DNA from 2 places in the Enterococcus sp. DIV1314a genome. Region 2 is predicted to be linked to the other one. Evidence: a T-box and tRNA genes for the amino acid it is inferred to sense, from the RefSeq annotation. Region 2 holds a T-box; the other holds one or more tRNA genes.

The links. A T-box is a leader RNA that pairs with one kind of tRNA and senses whether it is charged. The one in region 2 lies ahead of proS (proline--tRNA ligase), so its partner is inferred to be a tRNA-Pro.
Region 1: it has a tRNA-Pro gene. The T-box ahead of proS (proline--tRNA ligase) is inferred to sense a tRNA for this amino acid. The anticodon was not compared.

Annotation. Positions count from the first base shown of each region.
Region 1 covers NZ_JBIOQP010000001.1:849,230-859,693, forward strand. The annotation lists tRNA gene IGI68_RS04085 (tRNA-Glu) at 96-167, opposite strand; tRNA gene IGI68_RS04090 (tRNA-Ser) at 180-267, opposite strand; tRNA gene IGI68_RS04095 (tRNA-Ile) at 299-372, opposite strand; tRNA gene IGI68_RS04100 (tRNA-Gly) at 388-458, opposite strand; tRNA gene IGI68_RS04105 (tRNA-Phe) at 468-540, opposite strand; tRNA gene IGI68_RS04110 (tRNA-Asp) at 558-631, opposite strand; tRNA gene IGI68_RS04115 (tRNA-Met) at 672-745, opposite strand; tRNA gene IGI68_RS04120 (tRNA-Ser) at 795-884, opposite strand; tRNA gene IGI68_RS04125 (tRNA-Glu) at 901-972, opposite strand; tRNA gene IGI68_RS04130 (tRNA-Ile) at 990-1,063, opposite strand; tRNA gene IGI68_RS04135 (tRNA-Gly) at 1,080-1,150, opposite strand; tRNA gene IGI68_RS04140 (tRNA-Asp) at 1,152-1,228, opposite strand; tRNA gene IGI68_RS04145 (tRNA-Met) at 1,317-1,390, opposite strand; tRNA gene IGI68_RS04150 (tRNA-Ser) at 1,440-1,529, opposite strand; tRNA gene IGI68_RS04155 (tRNA-Ile) at 1,568-1,641, opposite strand; tRNA gene IGI68_RS04160 (tRNA-Met) at 1,656-1,729, opposite strand; tRNA gene IGI68_RS04165 (tRNA-Ala) at 1,754-1,826, opposite strand; tRNA gene IGI68_RS04170 (tRNA-Pro) at 1,841-1,914, opposite strand; tRNA gene IGI68_RS04175 (tRNA-Arg) at 1,929-2,002, opposite strand; tRNA gene IGI68_RS04180 (tRNA-Leu) at 2,014-2,099, opposite strand; tRNA gene IGI68_RS04185 (tRNA-Gly) at 2,115-2,186, opposite strand; tRNA gene IGI68_RS04190 (tRNA-Thr) at 2,203-2,275, opposite strand; tRNA gene IGI68_RS04195 (tRNA-Leu) at 2,286-2,367, opposite strand; tRNA gene IGI68_RS04200 (tRNA-Lys) at 2,387-2,459, opposite strand; tRNA gene IGI68_RS04205 (tRNA-Val) at 2,464-2,536, opposite strand; rRNA gene rrf (5S ribosomal RNA) at 2,568-2,683, opposite strand; rRNA gene IGI68_RS04215 (23S ribosomal RNA) at 2,771-5,685, opposite strand; rRNA gene IGI68_RS04220 (16S ribosomal RNA) at 5,964-7,521, opposite strand; gene lysS (lysine--tRNA ligase) at 8,138-9,631, opposite strand; gene dusB (tRNA dihydrouridine synthase DusB) at 9,740-10,464, opposite strand, start outside.
Region 2 covers NZ_JBIOQP010000001.1:1,681,831-1,692,294, reverse strand. The annotation lists gene IGI68_RS07935 (YhgE/Pip family protein) at 1-1,199, opposite strand, end outside; gene IGI68_RS07930 (Rrf2 family transcriptional regulator) at 1,220-1,690, opposite strand; tRNA gene IGI68_RS07925 (tRNA-Arg) at 1,953-2,026, opposite strand; gene IGI68_RS07920 (O-methyltransferase) at 2,175-2,870, opposite strand; gene IGI68_RS07915 (ISNCY family transposase) at 3,056-4,441, opposite strand; T-box leader at 4,593-4,803, shown strand; gene proS (proline--tRNA ligase) at 4,849-6,285, shown strand; gene IGI68_RS07905 (FtsX-like permease family protein) at 6,608-8,431, opposite strand; gene IGI68_RS07900 (ABC transporter ATP-binding protein) at 8,435-9,202, opposite strand; gene IGI68_RS07895 (lipoate--protein ligase) at 9,358-10,362, opposite strand; gene IGI68_RS07890 (MBL fold metallo-hydrolase) at 10,375-10,464, opposite strand, start outside.

The DNA of each region.
Region 1 (10,464 bases), 830 kb from region 2:
GAAACTTCCAATTAGACATCTACACAAAAAGCCTAAATATTTCAAAAAAGAGAGCTACTAGACAAATAGTCTAATAACTCTCTTTTTAAACATGATGATCCGTACGGGAATCGAACCCGTGATACCGCCGTGAAAGGGCGGTGTCTTAACCGCTTGACCAACGGACCTAAAACATAAAACGGAGAAGGAGGGATTTGAACCCTCGCGCCGATCACTCGACCTACACCCTTAGCAGGGGCGCCTCTTCAGCCTCTTGAGTACTTCCCCATAACCAATTTGTATTGGTTTTTGGTAAAAATGGGCCTAAATGGACTCGAACCATCGACCTCACGCTTATCAGGCGTGCGCTCTAACCAGCTGAGCTATAGGCCCTAAAAACATTCCAAAAGCGGGTGACGAGAATCGAACTCGCGACGACAGCTTGGAAGGCTGTGGTTTTACCACTAAACTACACCCGCAATGGATAATGGCGCGAGACGGAATCGAACCGCCGACACATGGAGCTTCAATCCATTGCTCTACCAACTGAGCTACCGAGCCATTGAAAATTTGAAAAACGGTCTGGACGGGACTCGAACCCGCGACCTCCTGCGTGACAGGCAGGCATTCTAACCAACTGAACTACCAAACCATGGAACTTTTCACTGTTTAAATCGTAATAAAAACAGTAATTGCGGGAGTAGGATTTGAACCTACGACCTTCGGGTTATGAGCCCGACGAGCTACCGAACTGCTCCATCCCGCGATAAGGAATGTTTAAAACATTCAAAGGTAATAATGGTGTTACGTGAAAAAGGAGGATGAGGGATTCGAACCCCCGCACGGTTTTACCCGCCTGACGGTTTTCAAGACCGTTCCCTTCAGCCGGACTTGGGTAATCCTCCGGTATAAAACTATAAATGATCCGTACGGGAATCGAACCCGTGATACCGCCGTGAAAGGGCGGTGTCTTAACCGCTTGACCAACGGACCAATAAAAATTTTGTAAATGGGCCTAAATGGACTCGAACCATCGACCTCACGCTTATCAGGCGTGCGCTCTAACCAGCTGAGCTATAGGCCCGTTATAACAAAATCAAAGCGGGTGACGAGAATCGAACTCGCGACGACAGCTTGGAAGGCTGTGGTTTTACCACTAAACTACACCCGCATGGCGGTCTGGACGGGACTCGAACCCGCGACCTCCTGCGTGACAGGCAGGCATTCTAACCAACTGAACTACCAAACCATATAGATTTTTGTTATAAAAGATTAACAATAGTTATGAATTAAGGCTATTGTTTGTCACAAACTATCAATCATATCATGATAGTTAATTGCGGGAGTAGGATTTGAACCTACGACCTTCGGGTTATGAGCCCGACGAGCTACCGAACTGCTCCATCCCGCGATAAGGAATGTTTAAAACATTCAAAGGTAATAATGGTGTTACGTGAAAAAGGAGGATGAGGGATTCGAACCCCCGCACGGTTTTACCCGCCTGACGGTTTTCAAGACCGTTCCCTTCAGCCGGACTTGGGTAATCCTCCGGTATAATAAATATGACTTATTCCTACAAACCCATATATGGACCTTGTAGGACTCGAACCTACGACCGGACGGTTATGAGCCGTCTGCTCTAACCAACTGAGCTAAAGGTCCAGGCTCTAAAAAAATCGCGGCGAAGGGGATCGAACCCCCGACCTCCCGGGTATGAACCGGACGCTCTAGCCATCTGAGCTACACCGCGAAAAAATCATTTATTCAAATGATATGGAGCCTAGCGGGATCGAACCGCTGACCTCCTGCGTGCAAGGCAGGCGCTCTCCCAGCTGAGCTAAGGCCCCTAAATCTTTTAAAATCGGGAAGACAGGATTCGAACCTGCGACCCCTTGGTCCCAAACCAAGTGCTCTACCAAGCTGAGCTACTTCCCGTAAAACAAGCTTAATGCACCCAAGAGGAGTCGAACCTCTAACCGCTTGATTCGTAGTCAAGTACTCTATCCAATTGAGCTATGGGTGCAACACTAAAAATGCCGAGGGCCGGAATCGAACCGGCACGATGATCACTCATCGCAGGATTTTAAGTCCTGTGCGTCTGCCAGTTCCGCCACCCCGGCATAAGAATTGGCTAAAGCGGAAAACGGGGTTCGAACCCGCGACCCCCACCTTGGCAAGGTGGTGCTCTACCACTGAGCTATTTCCGCAAATATTTTACTAAAATGCCGGCTAAAGGATTTGAACCCTCGACCCTCTGATTACAAATCAGATGCTCTACCAACTGAGCTAAGCCGGCGTATTTCTCATGCGGGTGAAGGGATTTGAACCCCCACGCCTTGCGGCGCTAGATCCTAAGTCTAGTGCGTCTGCCAATTCCGCCACACCCGCGTTTGAAAATTGATTAAAATGAGTCGTACAGGGCTTGAACCTGTGACCCTCTGATTAAAAGTCAGATGCTCTACCAACTGAGCTAACGACTCATGATGGGGGTTAACGGGATCGAACCGCTGACCCTCTGCTTGTAAGGCAGATGCTCTCCCAGCTGAGCTAAACCCCCATAATGAATGAGTGAATTATATATCAAATTCGCGTGGCGACGTCCTGCTCTCACAAAGGGAAACCCTTCACTACAATCGGCGCTAAGAAGCTTAACTTCTGTGTTCGGCATGGGTACAGGTGTATCCTTCTTGCTATCGCCACCACACTATTTGATTATTTGAGTAAGTGTTGCTCACTCAAAACTGGATTTGAAGAAAATCATTGTACCGTACCAAGTTTTTATTTTACCATTTTGGTTAAGTCCTCGATCGATTAGTATCAGTCCGCTCCGTACATCGCTGCACTTCCACTCCTGACCTATCTACCTGATCATCTCTCAGGGATCTTACTTTCTTAAAGAAATGGGAAATCTCATCTTGAGGTGGGCTTCACACTTAGATGCTTTCAGCGTTTATCCCTTCCCTACATAGCTACCCAGCGATGCCTCTGGCGAGACAACTGGTACACCAGCGGTAAGTCCATCCCGGTCCTCTCGTACTAAGGACAGCTCCTCTCAAATTTCCAACGCCCGCGACGGATAGGGACCGAACTGTCTCACGACGTTCTGAACCCAGCTCGCGTGCCGCTTTAATGGGCGAACAGCCCAACCCTTGGGACCGACTACAGCCCCAGGATGCGACGAGCCGACATCGAGGTGCCAAACCTCCCCGTCGATGTGGACTCTTGGGGGAGATAAGCCTGTTATCCCCAGGGTAGCTTTTATCCGTTGAGCGATGGCCCTTCCATGCGGAACCACCGGATCACTAAGCCCGACTTTCGTCCCTGCTCGAGTTGTAGCTCTCGCAGTCAAGCTCCCTTTTGCCTTTGCACTCTACGAATGATTTCCAACCATTCTGAGGGAACCTTTGGGCGCCTCCGTTACCTTTTAGGAGGCGACCGCCCCAGTCAAACTGCCCATCTGACACTGTCTCCCATCACGATTAGTGATGCGGGTTAGAGTGGCCATAACGCAAGGGTAGTATCCCACCATTGCCTCCATCGAAACTAGCGTCCCGATCTCTACGGCTCCTACCTATCCTGTACATGCGGTACAGACACTCAATATCAAATTACAGTAAAGCTCCATGGGGTCTTTCCGTCCTGTCGCGGGTAACCTGCATCTTCACAGGTACTAAAATTTCACCGAGTCTCTCGTTGAGACAGTGCCCAAATCGTTACGCCTTTCGTGCGGGTCGGAACTTACCCGACAAGGAATTTCGCTACCTTAGGACCGTTATAGTTACGGCCGCCGTTTACTGGGGCTTCAATTCGTACCTTCGCTTGCGCTAAGCACTCCTCTTAACCTTCCAGCACCGGGCAGGCGTCAGCCCCTATACTTCATCTTTCGATTTTGCAGAGACCTGTGTTTTTGATAAACAGTCGCTTGGGCCTATTCACTGCGGCTGTTCTTGCGAACAGCACCCCTTCTCCCGAAGTTACGGGGTCATTTTGCCGAGTTCCTTAACGAGAGTTCTCTCGCACACCTTAGGATACTCTCCTCGACTACCTGTGTCGGTTTACGGTACGGGCCGTTGTTTTCTAACTAGAAGCTTTTCTCGGCAGTGTGACATCAGAAACTTCGGTACTTAAATTTCCCTCCCCATCACAACTTGTCCTTAATGAATGAAAGCATTTGACTCTCACTCGGACTTATTGCTTGGACAGACATTTCCAATCGTCTGCATTTCTTAGCCTACTGCGTCCCTCCATCGCTCAAACAAAAACAACGGGTACAGGAATATCAACCTGTTGTCCATCGCCTACGCCTATCGGCCTCGGCTTAGGTCCCGACTAACCCTGGGCGGACGAGCCTTCCCCAGGAAACCTTAGTCATACGGTGGACAGGATTCTCACCTGTCTTTCGCTACTCATACCGGCATTCTCACTTCTAAGCGCTCCAGCAGTCCTCACGGTCTACCTTCGACGCCCTTAGAACGCTCTCCTACCAGTGTACATACGTACACTCCACAGCTTCGGTAATATGTTTAGCCCCGGTAAATTTTCGGCGCAGGGTCACTCGACTAGTGAGCTATTACGCACTCTTTAAATGATGGCTGCTTCTGAGCCAACATCCTAGTTGTCTGTGCAACCCCACATCCTTTTCCACTTAACATATATTTTGGGACCTTAGCTGGTGGTCTGGGCTGTTTCCCTTTCGACTATGGATCTTATCACTCACAGTCTGACTGCCAGATATAAATGTATGGCATTCGGAGTTTATCTGAATTCGGTAACCCTAGACGGGCCCCTAGTCCAAACAGTGCTCTACCTCCATCATTCTTAAAATCTGACGCTAGCCCTAAAGCTATTTCGGAGAGAACCAGCTATCTCCAAGTTCGTTTGGAATTTCTCCGCTACCCACACCTCATCCCCGCATTTTTCAACATACGTGGGTTCGGTCCTCCAGTGCGTTTTACCGCACCTTCAACCTGGACATGGGTAGATCACTTGGTTTCGGGTCTACGACCACCTACTCATTCGCCCTATTCAGACTCGCTTTCGCTACGGCTCCGTCTCTTCGACTTAACCTCGCAGATAATCGTAACTCGCCGGTTCATTCTACAAAAGGCACGCTATCACCCATTAACGGGCTCTAACTTGTTGTAGGCACATGGTTTCAGGATCTATTTCACTCCCCTTCCGGGGTGCTTTTCACCTTTCCCTCACGGTACTGGTTCACTATCGGTCACTAGAGAGTATTTAGCCTTGGGAGATGGTCCTCCCGGATTCCGACGGAATTCCTCGTGTTCCGCCGTACTCAGGATCCTCCTAGGTGCTTTTCAAATTTCGTCTACGGGGTTTTTACCCTCTTTGACGGACTTTTCCAAATCCTTCGACTATCTGAAAAAACTACCATATCGGAGTCCTACAACCCCAACAAGCAAGCTTGTTGGTTTGGGCTGTTCCCGTTTCGCTCGCCGCTACTAAGGGAATCGAATTTTCTTTCTCTTCCTGCAGGTACTTAGATGTTTCAGTTCTCTGCGTCTACCTCTAATCAGCTATGTATTCACTGAAAAGTAACATCCTATAAAAGATGTTGGGTTTCCCCATTCGGAAATCTCTGGATCAAAGCTTACGTACAGCTCCCCAAAGCATATCGGTGTTCGTCCCGTCCTTCATCGGCTTCTAGTGCCAAGGCATCCACCATGCGCCCTTATTCACTTAACCTTCTCAACCTTATGGTTGGGTTTTTGACGTTGTTTCTAGCGATAGAAACGCGATCAAAGATAAAATAAATAAAGTAATTGGAATCATGTAACAATCATCCAACACAATGTTCTTGGTTTGTTATATTTCTTTTCTTCAATATCCAGTTTTCAATGAGCAAAATACAATTAAATTGAGAGTAAACCTCTCAAAACTGAACAAAGAGCAAACGATGTGTAGTTTCCGTGATGTTTGATTAGCAAATGATGAAACATCATTGCGTCAAACAAATTCCTTAGAAAGGAGGTGATCCAGCCGCACCTTCCGATACGGCTACCTTGTTACGACTTCACCCCAATCATCTATCCCACCTTAGGCGACTGGCTCCAAAAAGGTTACCTCATCGACTTCGGGTGTTACAAACTTTCGTGGTGTGACGGGCGGTGTGTACAAGGCCCGGGAACGTATTCACCGCGGCATGCTGATCCGCGATTACTAGCGATTCCGGCTTCATGTAGGCGAGTTGCAGCCTACAATCCGAACTGAGAGAGGTTTTAAGAGATTAGCTCAGCCTCGCGGCTTGGCGACTCGTTGTACCTCCCATTGTAGCACGTGTGTAGCCCAGGTCATAAGGGGCATGATGATTTGACGTCATCCCCACCTTCCTCCGGTTTGTCACCGGCAGTCTCGCTAGAGTGCCCAACTGAATGATGGCAACTAACAATAAGGGTTGCGCTCGTTGCGGGACTTAACCCAACATCTCACGACACGAGCTGACGACAACCATGCACCACCTGTCACTTTGTCCCCGAAGGGAAAGCTCTATCTCTAGAGTGGTCAAAGGATGTCAAGACCTGGTAAGGTTCTTCGCGTTGCTTCGAATTAAACCACATGCTCCACCGCTTGTGCGGGCCCCCGTCAATTCCTTTGAGTTTCAGTCTTGCGACCGTACTCCCCAGGCGGAGTGCTTAATGCGTTAGCTGCAGCACTGAAGGGCGGAAACCCTCCAACACTTAGCACTCATCGTTTACGGCGTGGACTACCAGGGTATCTAATCCTGTTTGCTCCCCACGCTTTCGAGCCTCAGCGTCAGTTACAGACCAGAGAGTCGCCTTCGCCACTGGTGTTCCTCCATATATCTACGCATTTCACCGCTACACATGGAATTCCACTCTCCTCTTCTGCACTCAAGTTCCTCAGTTTCCAATGACCCTCCCCGGTTAAGCCGGGGGCTTTCACATCAGACTTAAGAAACCGCCTGCGCTCGCTTTACGCCCAATAAATCCGGACAACGCTTGCCACCTACGTATTACCGCGGCTGCTGGCACGTAGTTAGCCGTGGCTTTCTGGTTAGATACCGTCAAGGGATGAACTTTTTACTCTCATCCTTATTCTTCTCTAACAACAGAGTTTTACGATCCGAAAACCTTCTTCACTCACGCGGCGTTGCTCGGTCAGACTTTCGTCCATTGCCGAAGATTCCCTACTGCTGCCTCCCGTAGGAGTCTGGGCCGTGTCTCAGTCCCAGTGTGGCCGATCACCCTCTCAGGTCGGCTATGCATCGTGGCCTTGGTGAGCCGTTACCTCACCAACTAGCTAATGCAGCGCGGGTCCATCCATCAGTGACGCAAAAGCGCCTTTCACTTCCTCTCCAGGCGGAGAAAAAGATTATGCGGTATTAGCACCTGTTTCCAAGTGTTATCCCCCGCTGATGGGTAGGTTACCCACGTGTTACTCACCCGTTCGCCACTCTTCTTTTTCGGTGAACCGAAGTTCGATGAAAAAGAAGCGTTCGACTTGCATGTATTAGGCACGCCGCCAGCGTTCGTCCTGAGCCAGGATCAAACTCTCATTAAAAAGTTGAAACAATCTTTCGATTGTTAAGCTCAAAAATTTTGCTAGCTAAATTGCTTGCTTGTAATGTTCACTTCTATCTAAATAGAAGCGTCCTACACTTTTGGTTCGTTTTGCTTGCTTTGTTCAGTTTTCAAAGGTCTACGTTGTCGCGTTAGCAACTTTTATATCATATCAGCATCTCAATCGAATGTCAACACTTTATTAAAAATATTTTTTAATTTGTTTTGACACCGCTCAATCAGCGACTCAGTTATAATAACAAATCATTGGAACAAATGTCAATAACTTTTTTACATTTTTTTGTAATTAAGTTTTGTTATTTTAATTCCAAATTGCGACTTGGTTATAATAGCATTTTGCGCTACCAACGTCAATGACTTTTTTTAAAAAAATTTATTGTTTGCAACAACTATTAATATACCAAGGAAATGGCTTTAGGTCAATGCTTTGATAGACTTCTATACAAATAATTAATTCCCGATTATTTACCTTGAGTTACTGTTTATTTGTTCGTTTTTAAACCATATTTTCAAAAATGAGACTCGTTTTTAAATAAAAAAGGATAGAATTGAAAGTTAAAACCTTTCAACGCTACCCTTTTAATTCATCTTTTATTTTATCTCATTGTTGGAAATAATAAGACATCTCGAATCGATTGTGCATCTGTTAGTAACATAACTAGACGGTCAATCCCGATTCCTAGACCTCCGGTTGGTGGCAAACCGTACTCTAATGTTTCTAAGAAGTCTTCATCTACCCCATGTGCTTCGTCATTTCCATCAGCACGTTCTTTTTCTTGCGCTTCAAATCGTTGTCTTTGGTCAATTGGGTCGTTCAATTCAGTAAAGGCATTCGCAAATTCACGACCGACGATGAATAACTCAAAACGATCAGTAAAGCGAGGGTCTTGAGGGTTTTTCTTCGCAAGCGGTGAAACTTCGACTGGATGACCATAAACAAAGGTCGGATTTTGTAATGTTTCTTCCACAAACGTTTCGAAGAATTCATTTAATACATGTCCAACACTCATATTTTTTGTAATCGGCACTTCATGCTTCTCAGCTAATGCATGTGCTTCTTCTGTTGTCATTGGTTTCCAAAAATCAACACCTGTTTGTTCTTTCACAGCATCCGCCATATGAACACGCGCAAAAGAAGGGCCTAAATCAATCGCTTGGCCATCATAGGTCAATTGAGCTGTTCCTAAGACACTCGTCGCTGCATGACGAATAATACCTTCTGTTAGATTCATAATATCTTTATAGTCCGTGTAAGCTGCGTAACACTCTAACATGGTAAATTCCGGGTTATGTGTCGTATCGATTCCTTCATTACGGAAAACACGACCAATTTCGTAAACTTTTTCCATTCCACCTACGATTAAACGTTTTAAATGTAATTCCAAAGCAATCCGCATTGTCAAATCGATATCAAGTGCGTTGTGGTGTGTCATGAACGGACGAGCTGCTGCCCCACCCGCTTGGTTGTGCAAGACCGGTGTTTCGACTTCGATAAATCCTTGTCCATCTAAGTAACGACGAATCTCACTAATAATTTTACTGCGGTTAACAAAACGGTCAAAACTTTCTTTATTGCTGATTAGATCCAACGAACGTTGACGGTACCGTTGTTCGATGTTGGTTAAACCATGATACTTATCTGGTAAAGGACGTAGCGCTTTTGATAAAAGCGTAATTTCTTTCGCCTTGATGGAGACTTCACCGGTATCAGTTTTCATGATTTCACCCGTAACACCAAAAAAGTCGCCTAAATCGCTATGCTTGAAGATTTCATAGGCATCTTCTCCCACTTCATCTTTACGCACGTAAATTTGGATACGGCCATCACGATCTTGTAAATGAGCAAATCCAGCTTTCCCTTTGCCACGTTTTGTAACCATTCTTCCTGCAATACTGCTAGAAAGACCCATTTCTTTTAACTCTTCTTTTGACCGTTGATTAAATAATTCATGCAATTCAGCAGAATTATGGGTCCGTTCAAAACGATGCCCAAACGGATCAATACCTTCTTTTTGTAATTGTTCCATTTTTTGACGACGAACTATCATTTGATCGTTTAATTCTTCTTGGAATTGTGATTCTTCTGTCACGAGATATCCTCCGTTCTGTCTTTCACTTCTTCTATATAATGCCAATGAACGAACGAAAAAGCAAGTCGAAGTTCAACTACCACTTGTTTTTCCGCTCGGAATTTTCGCTTAAATCGGTTGGCTTTCGATTTTTTCTAAAAATGCTTCTAATAGTGGAACCACAACCTCACGACTCTCAGCTTGGTTAATGGCTGCTTTGACTTTCGCTGCACGCGAAATCCCTTTTAAATAGTAGGCAGCATGTTGTCTAAATTCGCGAACTGCAATATATTCTCCTTTTAAAGCGATTAGTCGATCTAAATGAAGAATCGCGGTTTCAATTTTCTCACGCGGTGTCGGTTCTGCAATTAACTCTCCTGTTGCCAAATAATGTTGTGTCCGGCGAATCATCCATGGATTCCCCAAAGCTGCTCGACCAATCATCACCGCATCACAACCCACTTCATCTAACATGCGTTTAGCATCTTCAGGCGTTTTTACATCACCGTTACCGATAAATGGAATCGTCAATTGTTGGCTAACTTCGCGTAAGACTTCCCAATTAGCCTTGCCTTCATACATTTGGACCCTTGTCCGTCCATGCATTGCGACAGCTGCTGCTCCAGCGGCTTGTGCAGCGAGGGCATTTTCCACGGCAAAAACGTGTTCGTCATCCCAACCAATTCGCATCTTAACGGTAACGGGCTTTTCGATGGCAGATGACACTGCTTCGACCATTTCATAGACTTTATTTGGATCCAAGAGCCATTTTGCTCCTGCTTCAGCTTTAATAATCTTATTTACTGGACAGCCCATATTAATATCAATGATATCGGCTGTCGTATTTTCCGCGA
Region 2 (10,464 bases):
GCCAAGGTTGTCTTGATTTCACTCTTTTGCGTGTCAGTCAACTCGTTATCGCCTAATAACTCCGCTAAACGTTGCGTTGTTTGTTGAATATCTTGGGCGATTGTTGCCACAATTTGAATCCCCGTTCCGATCCCATTCGCAATTTGCGGCAAGGCCGTTTGGATCTCTCCAATACTCGCAGCTATTTCTGGAATCATCTGATTTGCTGTCACCGCTAATTTTTGCACATCAGGTAAAATCATTTGTGCCTGTTCAATCAGCACCAATCCATTCGCTGCCTCTTGTAATGTGTCATCCAGTGTCTGCGCAATGGTATCAAAATCATCGTCAATCATTTGAATTTGCTTCCCTGCATTTTCAATTTCGGGAATTTTTTCTTCGAGCGTCAAAATGAGCTGACCCGATTCTTTTACTTTCGGCATCAGTTTGTTCACTTCAAGCACTTTTTCACCGATTTGATTGACTTCAGGGATAAAGGCCAACATTTCATTGGCTTTGTTCAACTTTTCTTGAAATTCGGGTAGTTTTTCATTCAGCGCAACCACTTCTTGCGTATACCCATCGATTTCTCCTAAACGATCATCCAAATCAAGGAGTTTACCCGTAATTTTATGAATGCTGATGAGGTTGTCATCCAAACTAAAACCAACCTCATTAAAAACCGTGAGTAACGTCTCACTGACCGTGCCAATAAATTCTTGACTAATCGTATCTTTAATCGTATTGGCACCTTTATCGGTGATTTTCGGTGCAATCGCGTTGATTTTTTGATTGACACTATAGTTGATCTCGGGTTTTTGAATCTCTCCATCCACAAAACTAACCAAGTTCGCAGAAAAATCTTTCGGTAAATAAATCCCGCCATAAAACTTTCCGCTCTTCACTCCTTGATCGAGTTCTGCCTTCGAATCAACAAATTGCCATCCGATCGTTTCATTCTCTTTCAGATTCTCGACAATTTGATCGCCAATATTTACTTTTTTATTCAATACGCTCACTGTTTGGTCGTCGGAATAGACCGCAATCGTAATATCTTTCGTATTGGCGTAAGGATCCCATAGCGCGGCAATATTAAACCATGCGTAGAGTGATGGGATGACCATCAACGCAATCATTAATATAAAAGTCAGTTTAGAACGAAAAATTCGTTGCCAATCTAAACAAAATAGTTTTAGTGTTTTTTTCATCCATTGAGTCATTTTTATCTTCTTCTTTCAACCTAGAGTTCATTCCAATTTTTAGTTGGAAGGGGAAATTCATTTTCAAACACTTTCTCCAATATTTCGTTCACCGAGACTTGACGCAGTCGTGCCTCCCAAAGGCGATCGGCTTCTGAAAAATAAGAGGAGATGATGTGATGACCGTTTTGCGCATAGTCATCAAAGCCGGTAAATGCTCGTTGCAATACTCCTTGATCAGGAAAAGAGAGGAACGGCCCTTCGATTGCTTCGACAATTTCTAACAGAGATATATCTGACGGGGCTTTTTCCAAATAGAAGCCGCCATTATTTCCCGAGACCCCACCAATTAAACGAGCCACGACTAACTTCCGTAATAATTTTTTGACATAACTTGGCGAAACCGCAAGTTTTGTATAAATCGTTTCGGAAGAGACTGGGATGCTTTGATGTTGAACGGCGAGCATCGCCATAATCGCAAGTGCTTGTTCAGTCGCGTTGGTTAGTTTCATTAAAATTCATTCCTTTCAGTCATCTTTATTCGCTTTTTCTTTTTTACTATTTATCAGCGATTTGCAAAATCCATTATAGACTTTTATTATCCCTTATGACAAATCAAACAACCTATTCTTAAGAAAAAAATTAAAAATTCGCCAAGTCAATAAGGATTGTGACAATGAAAAAACGACCATTTCTCCTACTTTTCACCAGGAGTAGATATTAAAAAAACACAAAAAAAACCTTTAGAAACCAACGTCTCTAAAGGTTTAAAGATGTACCAGGAGGGATTCGAACCCCCGACCGTTCGCTTAGAAGGCGAATGCTCTATCCGGCTGAGCTACTGGTACAAATAAGCTGAAATGTTCAATTGCTAATTTACCAACAAAAATGAGTTTATCACAATTTAAGCGCTAAAGCAATAGCATTTCAACTCGTTATTTTAACTTCTTTTACACAAAAGATGCTTTGCGAAGGAAATGCCTCCGCAAAAACAAGCTAATCTTCGGCAACAATCTGCACGTCATCTGCTTCTTTTGTAATTAATGCGACGCCATCACCTAATGGGACTAGACTCGTCGTTAAATCAGGATGGGTATTGATCACATGTAAGAATTTTTTTAATTTACGATGAATCGTTCGTTGACTACGCGGAATCGTTTCGATTGGATCTAATACCGTTCCCGCTTGGAAAATATCATCAACCATCAAGACACCGCCTTTGCGTAAGAGACGTAGACACTCCGGTAAAAATTCAATGTATTTGGATTTGGCACTATCCATAAAAATAAAATCATACGATCCGCTCAATGTAGGGAAAATATCCGCTGCTTGACCTTCTAATAGCGTGATTTGCTCCTCATTACCTAGACGCGCATACGTCGCTTTCGCATTGCGAATCATGACATCAAACCGATCAATCGTTGTCACATGAGCGCCTTCACCTGCATATTGCGCCATTAAGCTAGATGAAAAGCCGATTGCGGTTCCAATTTCTAAAATCTTTTTTGGTTGCAGTTGTCCGAGTAAAAATTGCATAAAGACAACCGTCTCATGGGGAATAATCGGTACCCCTTTTTCATTTGCTTCTTTTTGAATCTGTCCCAGTTCACCGGGTAATTGTTTTTGTTCTGTCCGTAAATAATCGACGAGTTCCGGTTTCACGACAGGACGATGCATCATTTCGTTTCGCATCTATTTTTCCTCCAGTTCTTTTCTCACTGTTTGCTATTATACGAAGTTCCAGCTTTTCTTGCAATCGAAAAAAACTTTACCTGTCAAGCGAAAGGTAAAATGTCCTAAACCTTAGGCTCACATTAATGCAAGCTTTTCCTTCGTAAAAACTTGCATTAATGTGACCGTATTTGGTAAAATGAGTGTTAAGCTGCTCGTTCAGCTTCGTATTCTTCGAGTGTTTTTCCGATGCTGCGAAGATATCTTTTGAAAGACTCTAGTTTCCACGGGTGAGATTGTGGGGGAATATACTGGCGTCTTTCTTTTTTTTGCTCTGGAATCGGGTCAAACTCTGTTGAATAGGCGTCATGTTCTTTCAGTCTCCTTGTTGTGTATATTTTTTCAGCGATATTTACATAGATTTCGCCGTTAAACGCTTCGATAACGAGGGCTTTTGATCCGCGTGTAAAGTACTGATCTTCGCTACCCTCCGTCGGTAAATAGTAGTTATTTTGATACCGAATGTGATGTCCACTATCGATTTTTCTATTTGCGACTCGTGCTAATAATAAATTCATCTCTGATTTCGTAGGTGCCTTCTCATAGATTGATTCCTTCGTCTTATTACCAAACTTCCTATTAAATGATTGAATCCATTTTGTTAAAAAATGATTGGCTTCCTCAATAGATTGGATCCCTGCTAATTCTAAATCTACAGGAAGTCGTGATTGAACCGTGCCGTTTAATCGTTCTACACGGCCTTTCGCTTGTGGAATAGAGGAGGTACGAATGTCAATACCGAGTTGATGGCAGGCAAAACCAAATTGCGTGAAGGTATCTTCCTCAACGACTTTCTTGGTTTTGGATTGATAGTCAAAAACGGTTCGTTTATCGGTTAAAAAAGCTAAAGGAATCCCTCGGTTACGGAGGATCTGATGGAGCACATGATAATAGCCATTGAGCGTTTCTTGCGTGTCGAAATACCCACCAACAATATCCCCAGAAGCGTCATCAATCGCTAAGTGAAGATGGGTGACGTCGTTCCCGAACCAATTGTATGAACTGGCATCCATTTGAATCAGCTCTCCTTGGTATTTTTTCCTAGAGCGGCTAGGATGGATTTTTTCGGGTGAAGCCAGTTGATCTTCGGCTCTTGGAAGCAGTGGATTATCAAGCTTTGTCTTTGCTTTCATTGATTGCGCTTTGATTCGAGCTTTTATTTTTTTTCGTGTCTTTCTTTGTGTTTTAGGTGAGATAATATTCGCTAGGTATAAAATATTTCGAATCGTTGTATCGGTGTAACAGATCGCATAATCCTCCTTTAATATTTCAGTAAAGTGCTTCACATTCGGTTTTATATTAAACTGTTGATAAAGCCCAATGATTTGTTTTTTTACATTCTCTGGTACGGCGTGTATCTGTTTTTTTCCTCTATTGCCGTGTGAAAAAACAGCCTTTCCTCCTTCTTGATATTTTCGAATTAATCGATTGACTTGCCTGATCGAGAGATCTAGTTCAACACAAGCTCTCTTCTTATCTTTTCTTTTTTCTGCGACCGCTTTTATTACGTTATATTTTTTATCTTCATTCATTGTTAGTATTATCCTTTTCATGGTTTGATTTTATCACGAAGGGACATTTTATGCTTCGACTACATTAAGACATTATCATGTTCGAACGATATTCTTGCAATCGAAAAAAACTTTACCTTGCTTTTTTCGCCTATTCTGATTAGTATATAGAAGTAAGATTTGGAATAGTAGCAAAAAAAATGTTTTTAGAGAGTTTACCCTTGGCTGAGAGGTAAACAACCCCTGTTTTTTGCGAACCTACCAATGGTAATGATTATGAAAGTAATCGGGGGAAAGCCCTTATCCTTTAAGCAAGAGGCCTTTTCAGATAAAGAAAAAGCAATCAAGGTGGTACCGCGAAATTCAAGTATTTCGTCCTTTTTTAGGACGGGATACTTTTTTTATTTTATAAAGGAGGATTTTTAGTAATGGTTGAACAAAAAAATGATTTTACACAGTGGTATTTAGATACCGTCCAAAAAGCAGAGTTAATGTCTTATTCACCGGTTCGTGGCTCAATTATTTTCCGTCCTGACGGTTATGAATTATGGGAGCACATTCAAGAAGAATTCAACAAATTTTTACGCAACGAAGGGATTCGAAACGCCTACTTCCCAATGTTAATTCCAAAACACTTTTTCATGAAGGAAGCCGATCATATTGAAGGGTTTGCCCCAGAATTACCATGGGTAACAGAGGTTGGAGATGAAAAATTAGAAGAGCCTTTAGCACTTCGTCCAACATCTGAAACGATGATTGGTTCGGCATTTTCAGACTGGATTAATTCTTATCGTGACTTGCCTTATGAAATTAATCAATGGGCGAACGTTTTCCGTTGGGAGAAAAAAACATTGCCATTCTTACGGACATCTGAGTTTTTATGGCAAGAAGGACATACAGCGCATCAAGATGAAGCAGACGCTCGTACGCGTACGCTCTCTGTTTTAGATGAGTATGCTCGTTTATGTGAAGAATTCTTAGCGATTCCTGTCTATAAAGGACAAAAAACACCTTCTGAACGTTTTGCAGGTGCGGTAGATACCTATTCTGTTGAAGCCATGATGCAAGATGGGAAAGCCGTTCAAGCTGGAACTTCTCACTACATGGGAACAAAATTTGCCGAAGCTTTTGATATCACTTATTTAAATAAAGAAAACAAACACGTCCATGCGCATACGACTTCATGGGGGGTGTCAACACGCCTACTCGGTTCTGTTATCATGACACATGGCGATGAAAAAGGCTTGATCTTACCTCCAACGATTGCGGCGCATCAAGTTGTCTTAATGCCGGTAGGTCCTTGGAAGAAAAATCCTGCCATCATGGAAAAACTCGATGACATTTACGCTGAATTAAAAGCACTCGGTATCCGCGTTCGTCTTGATGATTCAGATAACTCACCTGGTTATAAATTCAATGAGTGGGAACTAAAAGGCGCATGTATTCGGATCGAATGTGGCCCTCGCGACTTAGAAAATGGTCACGTGATGCTAAAAGTTCGTGACTTAGCAGAGAAAGAAAAAGTGAGCTTTGAGACGTTAATTGAAAACATCCAAGCAAACTTAACGGCGATGACTCCTCGCTTATTAGCAAATGCGAAAGCGCGTAACAAAGAAAACGAACATTTCCACATTAATACGTTAGATGAATTAAAAGCTCACATTGAAAAATGTAAGGCAGAAAATACCCCAACTGGTTTTGTGTTAGTTGGTTGGGATGGTACGGATGAAACCGAAGCGAAAATCAAAGAAGAAACAGGCTTCACCACTCGTAATATTCCATTTGAAGTCCCAATGGAAAAAGCAACCGATATCGTGACAGGCGAACCTGCCAAACATACACTATGGATCGCTCGCGCTTACTAATTTAATGAGGGTTCGTCGTCACAGAAGCGATTGTGATTGACTACCTTGTTAGTGAGTGAGACATCGTCAAATAGGATCAAATCATTTTTTCCCTATTGTTAAACCTCCGAGATTGATCACCATCAATCTCGGAGGTTTTTTCGACAGATTCAGAGGAATGCTATTTACAAATCGAAATCGATTCTTTTTAAGTTACGATTGAAAAAATTCGACTGTTTGACATTCAGTACGATACTGAATATCAAACAGTCGAATTGCTACGACAGCTTAAAACTACGAACTTTATAGATTACTTCTAGGATGTTGGCGCACAACCTTTCCCTTATTTTTTCGGCAATACAATGTTTTTATACAACATCACTGTGAGAACATAATAGAGGAAATAAATGACTAGAAAGCCTAAAAATGGCACGCCAATATGTTGATAAGGCTTTGGAATCAGCAGTTCAAACATTTTTAAGCCAAACAAGACATGTAACGTACCAAGCAATCCTGGGACAAAAAAGACGACGGCTATTTCTTGTGCGATTGAACGGGATAACAGGCTATTTGAGACGCCAATTTTGTGTAGCATATTGTAACGTTGGATATCTTTATACGCACTCGATAGCACTTTGAACATTAAGCAGCTCGCTAACATCGCTAAGAAGGCAATCCCTAAGAAAACACCCATAAAGACAAAGCCACCTACTAAACCATCAATCGTCGTGTACATCACGATTTTACTCGTAACCATCGCCGGCTCTTCTAGGCCCGCACTTTCGATTTGATCGATTGTTTTCAATACTGGAATAGCCTCTTGAAAGTTTGCCATCTGATAAGTATGAATCGTTCCAACTTCACCACTCAATTGTTCAAATGTCGCTTGATCAACGATTTGATATTCCGGCGCACCAAGATATGGCGTATATGGATCAGCTAATAAACCAAATCCTTGCATGATGTCATAATTGCCTTCTTCATCACTTTCGTAACTATACCTATCCCCTGCTTTTATTTTCGTATAAGGGACCACTTTATTCCCAAAATTACCGCCATCTTTCACAAAAATCGGCGCTTCTTTTAATTCATCTGCTAAAAAGAAAGAGGTTGTACCTTCCTGTTTGATATGGTACGTATACTCTTTCTCGATTGACAACGAATCCACTTGATTTAACGTTTCTTCTCCTGGATTGTATAAAACAAGATCATATGGCATTTGATTTAATAACGCTTCTTTGTAATTGTTAAAAGCATTCCCGACAGATACCGCACCTAAAGAAAGCGCAACTAACATCGCCACCATTCCCAGAACACGACTCAAGGCGCTGGCTTTAAAACTTAATTGAGATAAGGTAAACATGCGTAATTTTTTATTGGCGAAGCGACGGTGATTTTTTAAGCGATTGGTGACAAATGGAAATAACGCGCTGAAGAATAAAAATGTCCCAAAAGTAATCGTAAATAAGGCAATCACTAGACCTGTCACCCCAAGGGTCATCAAATTCCATAAAGAGGCGTACCCAACCCCTAAGAGAATGAGCGAAAAAAAGGTTAAACCACCTGTCAAAAGAGGAGAAGGACGAAATGTTTCAACGACGTCTTCTTCTTTCAAGAGTTGTAATAACTTCGTGCGAGAAAATTTCAAGCCATTCAAAAGCGCCGTGAATAGAAATAAGATGCTAAAAAATAGAATGGTGACGCCCATGGCCATCGGTGAGAAGGCTTGGTAAAGTTCACTAGTCACGTCTAAACGGGCCATTAAAGATTGCGTCATTCCTTGCGCGAGGCCCATCCCAATGACTAATCCGATCACTAACGAGACACAACCAATCACGAGTGTTTCGATAGCCATCATTTGTTTGATTTTCGTTTTCTTTGCGCCAAGCATTAAATACATACCATATTCTTTTTTGCGCATTGAAAGTAAGAAGGAATTGGCATAAAAAATATAAACAACCGTAATAATAGCAAGCAAAACTGTCCCTAATTGAAAAATGATTCCAATATCTGCGAGTGTTGGGATGACCTCTGCAAGAAAAGTTGAATTAAACGCCATTGTTTGAAAGAGATAAAAAATAGCAACAGAAATCACTAAACCGGCTAATAAAACGACATAATCTTGCCACCGTTTTTTGACACTAATAAAGGATAATTTCCAAGTCATGGCTTACACCTGACTTTCATCGAAATCAACGTGTGACAAAATAGCTAAGATTTCTTGGTAAAAAACTTGTTGATTGGCATTTCGAGTAATTTCTTTATAGATTTTCCCATCTTGAATAAATAAGATTCGTTTACAATAACTGGCACTCATCGGATCATGAGTCACCATTAAAATCGTTGTTTGGTAGTCTTCATTTAGGTGACGTAACGCTTCAAGTAAATTTTTGGCATTCTTAGAATCTAAGGCCCCTGTTGGTTCATCTCCTAGTAATAACTTGGGTTGATGAATCAAGGCTCTAGCAGCTGCTGCTCGTTGTTTTTGGCCTCCTGAAACTTCTGCCGGATATTTATCCAAGATTTCTGAAATTGCTAGTATCTTAGCCATTTTTCGAACTTGTGTCTCAATTTTTTTCGACGCAACGCCTTGTAATGATAAGGGCAAAGCAATATTTTGGAACATCGTTAAATTTTCTAGTAAATTAAAATCTTGGAAGATAAAGCCAATGTTTTGACTACGAAACTGCGCTAATTGATTTTCTTTCATCCCCGCTAATGGTTGACCGGCAATCATCACTTCCCCTTGCGTTGGTTGATCGAGGGCAGATAACATATTTAATAAGGTCGTTTTACCTGAACCAGAAGGCCCCATAATTCCGACAAATTCGCCTTCTCCGACTGAAAAGTCAATTTTCTTTAAGGCCTCATACTGCTCACTGCCCTTTTTTCCATAGACTTTTTTTACCTGATTCACTGTCACAACGTTTTGTTTCATTGCTTTTCCCTCCATATTTTGTGTCTTTATTAAATCTATCACAGGTTTTTTCGGAAAAAATCAGCCTTAAGTCCTTATCTGTTCTCGGTCTTTTGCCCCTAAAAAAAAAACACCGCGCCTAATTTCTTAGACGCGATGCTCTGGTGATTGACTGCTTAGTAAATCAATGTGAATAAATCTTCTGCTGTAATATTGCCAAAATATTTCGCAATATCAATCTTACTGATAGCTTCTTTTAAGGCTTCTTTTTCATATTTTGTGCCAATTAACTGCTCTTCCACATCTTTGATTTCACCTAATCCAAAGAAATCGCCAAAGATTTTTAAATCCGTGATGACTCCCTTTTGGACATTCATTTTTATTTCGACGGAACCAATTGGGAATCGTTTACGGCGTTCCAATTCAAACTTCGGCGATTTTCCGTAATTCCAGTCCCAATTAGCGTAGTATTTAGCGGAGATTTCGTTCACTTTTTGCCAATCCTCTTCGGTTAATTCATATGTTTTAATATCATCCATTGAATCAACCCCAAAAATTTTAAGCAAGATAGCTTGACGAAAATCTTTCGTGTCCATTGCTTCATGATGTTCATCTAAGAATGGTTTAATATTTGTCACACGTGAGCGAATCGATTTGATCCCTTTTGACGCAATTTTATCCGCACGTACTTTTAATGCATTTACCACTTCATCAATTTCACTATCAAACATAATCGTTCCATGCGCAAACATCCGGCCATTCGTTGCATACATCGCATTCCCTGAAAACTTCTTGTCCTCAATCACCAAATCATTGCGCCCTTTTAACTCGGCACCCGTCACCCCTAACTCATGTAACGCTTGAATAATTGGTTGCGTCACTTTGGCAAAATCACGGAATGAATTACCATCGTCCGGCATGATAAAACTAAAGTTTAAGTTTCCATAATCATGGTACACTGCGCCCCCGCCACTTAAACGACGCACAACATGGATTCCTTTTTCATCGACATATTCTTGGTTAATTTCTTCAATCGTATTTTGATTGCGCCCAATAATAATGGACGGTTCATTAATATAAAACAATAAAATTGGTTCATCTACCGTTAATTCCTGCAATAAAAATGTTTCTAAGGCTAGATTGATTCGTGGATCGGTTAATTCATTTGGCACAAAAATCATGTAAGATTCCTCCTAGAGTGTAAAAACTTTTCCGACTGCTGCGAGTGAGACGACCACGTCTTCCCCTGCTGCGAGTTGGGCTTCTTCTTGTAATTGTTGTAA